DNA from 2 places in the Flavobacterium sp. AJR genome. Region 1 is predicted to be linked to the other one. Evidence: riboswitches for the same ligand, from Rfam matches in the RefSeq annotation. Region 1 holds a riboswitch; the other holds the start of a gene.
What was found. A riboswitch is a leader RNA that binds a small molecule or an ion and turns the genes downstream of it on or off. The one in region 1 is predicted to bind cobalamin.

Region 1 (4,459 bases):
CAGCATCGATAATCATTTGCATCGGAACACCTTTCTTGATATCCAGATTGTAAATTACTTTACCCTTACCCCATTGTAGGATTTGATCTAAAGTTTCGATTTTATATGGAGTTACTTTTCCTTCAGTATCTTTTAAGAAAAGCTCTTGTAACTCTTTATACGTATATCCTTCGATAACACCCGTTCCAGTTGTTGTTCTGTCTAGTGTATTATCATGCATCATTACTAAAACCGAATCCTTACTCAAAGCAATATCAGTTTCTACAATCGTAGGATTATATTTTATTGCATTGGCAAATGTTGGTGTACAATTTTCTGGAAATCCAACTGTTGGACCACCTCGATGTGCACTTACCAATGGAATTGTTTTCTTAGAATAATTTAAAAACTTCTGTAATTCTTTAGAAGTTTTAAATTTTAATAAATATTCATTTTCCTGGGCAAAACCAAAACTAAAAACGAAAGAAACTAAAACTGCAAGCCACAAACTTTTATTCTGAAACATATTATATTTATTAAAATTGGATTGCAAAATTAAGCAATTCCTACTATGCAAAGCCCTATAAAAAGTGAAATTATTTTAACCATATAAGTAATTTAAGTAAATATAAGCGCGACTTAATCAGCCTAAAATTTAAATGGACTTACATTACTTATATGGTTACCTTTTTTTATTACAATCTTAAATATACAATTCTGTTGAAAAATTATAAAAAAAAATCAAATTTTAGTAAACTTTCGTCCAGGTTCAAATATTATAAATCAATTTTACTTAAAGATTTCTTTTCATTTCAAATTGCGAAATTGTATATGGTATATTTAAATTTTTTATAAATCCTTTTGCTTCTGCAGAACTATTCTGAACATTATATACTAATAATTCATTTTGATCCAAAGCATTGTTAATGTGATTAAATAAACTCGTACCAATTCCTTTACGACGATAATTAGGAGCTACAGCTACTTGATTAATTTTTTTGGATGTAGGATTATATATTGCATAACCTACCAATGCGTCATTTATATAAGCTCCAAGAATTTGGCTAAATTCTATACTATTGCTCACTGCCATAATATCGTTTTGCCATGAAGGTTCTATATCCCAAAAAGATTTAAACAATTCCCATTGAGTTTCTTTAAGATTCTTTATATCAACTTTAGGATTTATATCTAATGCCGGTACTTTACCTTTAAAACAATCTAGTTTTCTATGTATTGTATAACCCATCTTTTCGTAAACTCGTATTGCAGGATGATTTCCTTCTATAACTTCTAAAACCATTTGCTTTACGCCAAGATTTTCTAATTTCGGCACTAAAATATCATACATTTTACCAACTAAACCTTTTCCTCTATAATCTGGAACAACACCAGTTGCAGCATTATAAGCAACAAATTCTTCGTTTGTAGTATTTAAAGCATGCAGCATAAATCCAACTAATTTATCTTCGGCATAAACTCCGATAGACAAATCTAATTTAATATTTTCGGCAGAAATCTTAGTTTTAAGTTGCTCTAAATTAAGACTAAAAGGCACGATATAATCTGAAAAAGATAAATTAATAACCGCTAATAGATCTTTAATATCAATGTTTTCTAAACTTTTTACTTCCATTTTTTATGCAAAATTTTTTGAGTTTAAGATTGAGTTTCTCTAATTTATAAAGGTTTTCTAAATATTGAAATAGAGAAAATCAAATATACATTTTATGTAAAAAACAATGATGAACTATTTTAGATTTTATTAAAAAATAGAAGGTAACCACATGGATGTCGAAACATCGAGATATTGTTTTTTTACAAGAATCGTCTAGTTTTCAAATTGATATATTGTCATATTTTTAAATTTATTGGATATAAATGAAAATTATCAAATTAGCAGATTATACCCTTGTTTTATTGTCTTAATTGTAATTAAATTAAATAAGAACTTTTTTTCATAAACTTATGTTATATATTTGCTCAAAATTTTGGTCTACTTTTTCTTAAAATTTTAAGAAGAAATAGTTAAAAGGGAATCAGGTGTAAATCCTGAACAGACCCGCTACTGTAAGTTCTATATAAGTCTTTAAACGTTACTAATGCCATTGTCCCGATTCTCGGGATGAGAAGGTTGTTTAAAGATGGAACAAGTCAGGAGACCTGCCAAAATCACATAGTTTAAAACTTTCGAGGAATAAAGTTGAAGAACAAGAAAATTAGCCTGTTATTTTATAGCGGGACTTTCTTATTATGCTTCTTGATTATTACATCGCGAAAAGTTTTTATAATTTATTTAGTGATGTATAATACAAACAAAAAGCTTTTATTCGTTTTTATCTTATTTACTCCATTTTTGCTTCATTCGCAAGCAACCAATGATAGCATTCGCAAACTAAAAGAAGTAATTCTTAAGGCAAAACCATACCAGGAAGTAATTCCTGTGCAAAGTCTTTCGGGGAAATTACTAGAAAATCTTGCCAGTCATAATGTTGCTGATGCGCTTCGTTATTTTGCCGGAGTCCAGATTAAAGATTATGGTGGTCTTGGCGGACTTAAAACTGTAGATGTCCGTAATATGGGAACGCACCATGTAGGTGTTTTTTACGACGGAATCCAATTAGGTAATGCGCAAAACGGAGTTACTGATTTGGGTAAATATTCGCTAGACGACATGGAATCTCTTACCATGTATAACGGTCAGAAAAGCGAAATATTCCAGTCGGCAAAAGACTTTGCAGCTGCATCTACCATTTATTTAAGAACCAAACGTCCCGTTTTTGAAGGGGATAAAAAAACAAATTTATTGGTGCGGTTTAAAACCATGACTATAAATTATTTTGATCCGTCTTTTAGATGGGAACAAAAGCTGAGCAATAAAGTAAGCATGAGCGTAAGTTCTGAGTATATAAAATCTAACGGAGAATATAAATTTAGATACAAAAGAAACAATCAGGATGGTACTGTAGCTTACGATACTACTGCCACAAGACATAATAGTGATATTGAAGCTTTCAGATTTGAATCTGGACTTTACGGAAAAATAAATAATGGTTCCTGGGATGCCAAAGTTTATTATTACGACTCAGATAGGGGAGCACCAGGAGCAATTGTCGAAAATAAGTTTTCTGACGGATTTAGACAGTACGACAAGAATTTCTTCACACAGGCATCTATAGTAAAGGATTTTACAAAAAAATACAAATTTCAGGCAAAGGCAAAATACGCTTACGATTACACGCATTATGTTGCCAGAGATACTACCAATATTTTAGGAGAAACAGTAACCGAAGGAGCACAATCTGACGATAGTTATTACCAACAGGAAATATATTTCTCGGCAGTAAATATGTACAACATATTACCTACATGGGATGTTTCGTTATCTACAGATTTTCAATACAATAAACTAAATGCTACAAGAAAAGGAATACAAACTCAATTTTCTTTTCCGCAACGCTATACTGCCTTGTTTTCTTTGGCAAGTTCTTTCAGACTTGGGCAATTTAAAGCTTTAGGTAGTGTTGTGGGTACTTATGTTCAGGAAGAAGTGCGCTATAATGCAAAAGCTCCCGACAAAAAAGAGTTTACTCCTGCATTATTTCTTGGGTATACACCATTTAAAGACTACGATTTTAATTTACGAGCATTTGCAAAACGTATTTTCAGGATGCCCACTTTTAATGACTTGTATTATACCATGGTCGGATCCAGTACTTTGAGACCTGAATATATGAACCAGTACGATGTTGGGTTTACCTATAATTTACCTGTAAATAATTCTTTTTTAGACAAACTTTCTATTCAGGTTGATGGATATTACACCAATACCAAAGATAAAATTGTGGCTGCTCCAACAGGAAATTTATTCCGATGGATGATGACCAATATGGGACAAGTAAAAGGAAAAGGTATAGAATCGGTACTTAATATAGGAATGCATATTGGTAATGTAAATTTAGCTACAAATCTTACCTACACTTATTCAGAAAGTAGAGATTATACAAAATTTGCAGGTTTGGAATTATCCTCTTACGGAGATCAGATTCCTTATACTCCGTGGCATAGTGGTTCTGGGATATTAAATGCTGATTATAAAACCTGGAATTTTAACTACAGCTTTGTTTATGTAGGAAAACGATATAATGGTAATGTCAACAATATCAAAATCAACGAAATTCAGCCTTGGTACACACACGATTTAGCGGTACAAAAGTCTTTTGCTTTAAGCAAATATTTAATAAAAGGGACAATAGAGCTAAACAATGTACTTAATCAGCAGTATGAGGTTATATACAATTATCCGATGCCGGGACGTACAATGAAATTTATAATAAGTATTGCGCTATGAAAAAGATAACTACACAATTAATCCTCGGTTTATTTATAGCCCTTGCTTTTGCTTCTTGTAGAGAAGAAGAAACCATTTTCCCATCTTCAGATAAAAGCGTTGCTGCACCAAGAAGTGATGGTAAGATAG
Region 2 (4,459 bases), on a different contig from region 1:
CTGATGTTGCAGCTGCAATTGCAATTCCAGCAGGAGAGTTTAGGATTTATGGTAATAAGGAAGCATTGTTGGCAATAGAAAATTTTGAGAAACCAAATGCGATTACCTTACATCCTAATCCAGTTTCAGATTATTTTACTTTAAATACTGAGGTTTCAAGGGTAGAGATTTATTCTTTGTCTGGACAATTAGTGAAAAGCTTTAGCGGAAGTGAAAAAATAACTTCTCAGTTCTCAGTGAGTGAATTAAATACAGGATTGTATATCGTGAAGGCAATAGATGAAGACAACAAGACTCAAGTAATGAAGTTCTTGAAAAAATAATTTTATTTGGTTAGTTAGTTAAAAAGCTGTCTATAGATTGTTATAGGCAGCTTTTTTGTTTTAAGTAGTTTTAGCAAATAGAAAAATGTAATTTATTTTCTTTTGTCATATTCTCCAATCAATGAAAAATACCCAAAAGTACCAAGTCCTAAAACGATAAGAGGAGTAAGGATAAATAGAATTATAATTCCGAAAACTAAATCGTCCTGTTTGTCGGAAACAAGTTTTGGTAATCCAAATTCAAAAATGCAAAAGTAAGCAGCAGCAATAGATAGTATTATCCATAGTATTCCCAATATTCGTTTTAGTACATTCATTGTGATAGGATTAGATGTGAGTATTTTTGTCTTTATTGTCAATATAAATCATTCCGATAACAAAACATATCGAAGCTATAATAATAGGATACCAAAGCCCATCGAGATAAAAGTCGGATTTGCCAACTTCTTTAGAGTGGGTTACAAAATAGGTTGAAATTGCAGGAAGTAAACCGCCAAATATTCCGTTCCCGACATGGTATGGCAAAGACATCGATGTGTATCTTATTTTTGCAGGAAACATTTCTACCAAGAAAGCTGCAATAGGACCATAAACCATGGTAACGAAAAGAACTTGAACAAATACCAGAAAAATCAATGCCCATTTATCTTGAGAATTAATAGTGATTGTAGTTTGTCTTTCGGGGTTAATTTTTTCAGCATGACTTATTTGTTTAATCGCTGCAGTTGTCCCGTCTGAATATTCATTGTTTGTAATAACGTAATGTTCTTTTTTGTCATTGTTATCGGCTTCAGTTGTATATGTATTCGAAATAACCTTGTTATCCAGATTCACAGTTTCATACATTTGTTTGTATATAGGTCTGTAGAGTAGGATAGCGAGTAACATGCCACCCATCATAATATATTTTCGACCGATCTTATCACTTAGCCACCCAAAGACTATAAAAAACGGAGTACCTAACAATAATGCAATTCCTAGTAATCCATCTACTTGTGAAGAATCTATACTCATTACAGTTTTCATAAAACTCATGGCGTAAAACTGTCCAGTGTACCAAACTACACCCTGTCCCATTGTTGCGCCAAATAAAGCAAGCAAGACAAATTTTAGATTATATCTATTCCCAAAACTTTCTTTTAAAGGGTTTACGCTTATGCTTCCTTCCTTTTTTGCTTTAGCAAAAACAGGAGATTCATCCATGTTTTTTCGTATCAAATAAGAAACTCCTACCATTACAATCGAAACCCAAAACGGAACACGCCATCCCCAAGAATCAAATGATTCCGCCGAGAGAGAATTTTTTGTGATTAAAATGACCATCAAAGAAATAAAAAGCCCAACAGTTGCAGTAGTCTGAATCCATGAAGTCCAATATCCGCGTTGACCCACAGGAGCATGTTCGGCAACATAGGTTGCAGCGCCTCCATATTCTCCGCCAAGTGCAAGACCTTGTAATAATCGTAAAATCAAGACTAATAATGGTGCTAAGAAACCAATAGTCTCATAGCTCGGAATACATCCAATTAAAAAAGTAGAACATCCCATTAATAATAGGGTCGCCATAAAAGTGTATTTTCTCCCAATTAAATCTCCAAGACGTCCAAAGAATAAAGCGCCAAAAGGTCTAACGACAAATCCTGCTGCAAAAGTGGCTAATGTTGCCAAGAAAGATGCTGTTGGATTATCGGAGGGGAAAAATTTGGTCGAAATAACCACAGCCAAACTCCCAAAAATATAAAAATCATACCATTCTATCATTGTCCCCATAGAAGAGGCCGAAATAACTTTCCAAATTCCTTTTGTAGATGTGTTACTCATAAAATGGCTGTGTTTTTAATAGTAAATAAAAGTATAAGGTATCATTTTACGAATATATAAGATATTTTTATATTTAGTTGATGGTTTTTTAACAAATAGGGTTTGTTTGTTGATTTAACATTTGTTCAGTAAATCAAAGTTTCATAATTCAAAATAAATTATAGTTTACAGAGATGTTCAAGGCCTTTAAAATAAATAACTATTGCTTTGTTACGAAAGAAAACACTAGTTTTGCAACTCAAATTTTGAAACAGAAAATGGTTGTCATATCGATATGATATTGACATTAAAAGGGAATTTGGTGTAAATCCAAAACTGTCCCGCAGCTGTAAACTCATTAACCGAAACCCTTTAATACGTCACTTTTCATTTAGAAAGGGAAGGCTGGGTGTAGGGAGTAAGTCAGAAGACCTGCCGTTTTTATAGTAATAAATAGCTTTCGGGGATTGAAGCTTGAATTAAGAATAATACTTTTCACTTTGTGTGATAATGGTATTGTTTGTCTATTCTATTCTCGTAAGCCAAAAATGGAATTTATGAGATTTTTTTTCTGCAAATATAATATCGCAAAAGCAATCTTTTTTTTGGAAGCTTCTCCTTTCGATATTTTCTTTTTCTCCACTAAAAAAATCATTAAAACGTATCGCTTTACAATATGCTATGCTTTTACAAAAGTTTATTTATACAACTTTTGTAAGGGTGAATTGTATTTCGATTTAAAGAATTAAGTAATATAATTTTTAAATATTGAATAATGAAAAACCGATTTTTTTCCAAGCAATTAATTGCAATTGCTTCTTTGATGATGCTAACAGTTTCGTGTAATAATGATGACGATTTTACAGAGCCACCAGTAATAAAAGGCGAACAGCAATTAAAAGATACTTTAACTGTTGGGAAAACACTTCAATTAAGCTCAAAATTAGCAGATAGAAAGAACGTTTCTTTTGAATGGGCGATAGACGGAAAAGTAGTAGGATCTGATTCTACCTATATCTTTAAACCAGAAACGAGGGGAGATTTTAAAATTACAATGATAGCCAAAAATGATGGCGGAAAAGTTTCTCTTACTTATGATATCCATGCATGGGGAGCATATGAAAACGGTTTCTTTATGATCAACGAAGGATGGTTTGGTCACGGAACTGGAACGGTAGGATTTTATAGATACGATACAAGAGCTATAGAAGACAGTATTTTTGTAAAAGTAAATCCAGATAAAGATTTAAAACCGGCATCATCTACATTAGAATTTGGAACCATCATTAATAAAAAACTATTTTTAGTTTCTAAAGTTGGCGGACCTGTTGTAGTAGCCGATGCTTATTCGTTAAAAGAAGAAAAAAGAGTCCCTGCTAAAGGCGGAAACGACTGGCGTGCAGTTGTGGGTATTGATGAAAATCAAGCCCTTTTGACTTCTGGTAAAGGGATATTTAAGCTTAATCTTAATACGATGGAGGTGAATGGACAAATCGAAGGCGTTACAGGTCAGGTTGGAGATGTTGTTAAGACCAATGGTTATATTTTTGCATTATCTGCTTCAAAAGGGGTTATTGTAATAAATGCTTCAACATTGGTAGTCGAAAAAACGATTCCGGGTATGGTTTTAGGATTTGCTGTTACCGATGATAAAAAAGTATGGGCAGCAGGAGGAAAAAATCTTATAAGTATAGATTCAAATACTCTTGAAGTAAAAGAAATTGCATTAGGTTTTCAGGCTTACGGAAGCTGGGGAGCTTGGCATCCGGGATCTATTACGGCTGCTAAAAATGATGTTTTTATTGCTAAAAACGGAAGTTTTAGTGGTGGTAAAGAAATTTACAAATACACTGGTACTCCAGAGTCATTGACTGCGCCTTTTATTACATTAACAAATTCAAATATTTTATATGGTGCAGGAATTGGTTATGACCGAAAGAAAAATACTTTGGTGGTAAATACCTTAAATTCAGGTTTTGGTGTGAATTTCTCTATAAACAATCTTTATATATTTAACGCTGATTCAGGAGCAAAAACAGCATCGGTAAATTTTTCAGGATATTATTTTCCTGCAGTTTCTGTATTTCATCAATAATTTTTTTAAACTGTAAAGAATTTTTACCGCAAAGTACGCTAAGATTTACGCAAAGGTTCGCAAAGCTTTATGATGAAGCTTTGCGAACCTTTTTTTTGTAATATTTATAATCATGCCAACGGTTTTAACCGTTGGAGCGCAATATGTAATCATAATCCGTCTCCCACGGTTGAAACCATGGGCTATATTTGAAATATGGTAATTTCTGATACGGAGTTTCTTCTCATAAAAAAAAATCACA

Region 2: another riboswitch for cobalamin. It lies ahead of B8T70_RS17970 (DUF5074 domain-containing protein); the one in region 1 lies ahead of B8T70_RS06075 (TonB-dependent receptor).

Annotation. Positions count from the first base shown of each region.
Region 1 is NZ_NCWQ01000017.1:33,810-38,268, forward strand. Features, by position in the region: gene B8T70_RS06065 (glycerophosphodiester phosphodiesterase family protein) at 1-505, opposite strand, end outside; gene B8T70_RS06070 (GNAT family N-acetyltransferase) at 773-1,615, opposite strand; cobalamin riboswitch at 1,955-2,165, shown strand; gene B8T70_RS06075 (TonB-dependent receptor) at 2,282-4,330, shown strand; gene B8T70_RS06080 (YncE family protein) at 4,327-4,459, shown strand, end outside.
Region 2 is NZ_NCWQ01000072.1:30,487-34,945, forward strand. Features, by position in the region: gene B8T70_RS17955 (alpha-amylase family glycosyl hydrolase) at 1-323, shown strand, start outside; gene B8T70_RS17960 (DUF6814 family protein) at 416-640, opposite strand; gene B8T70_RS17965 (MFS transporter) at 651-2,144, opposite strand; cobalamin riboswitch at 2,386-2,578, shown strand; gene B8T70_RS17970 (DUF5074 domain-containing protein) at 2,899-4,218, shown strand.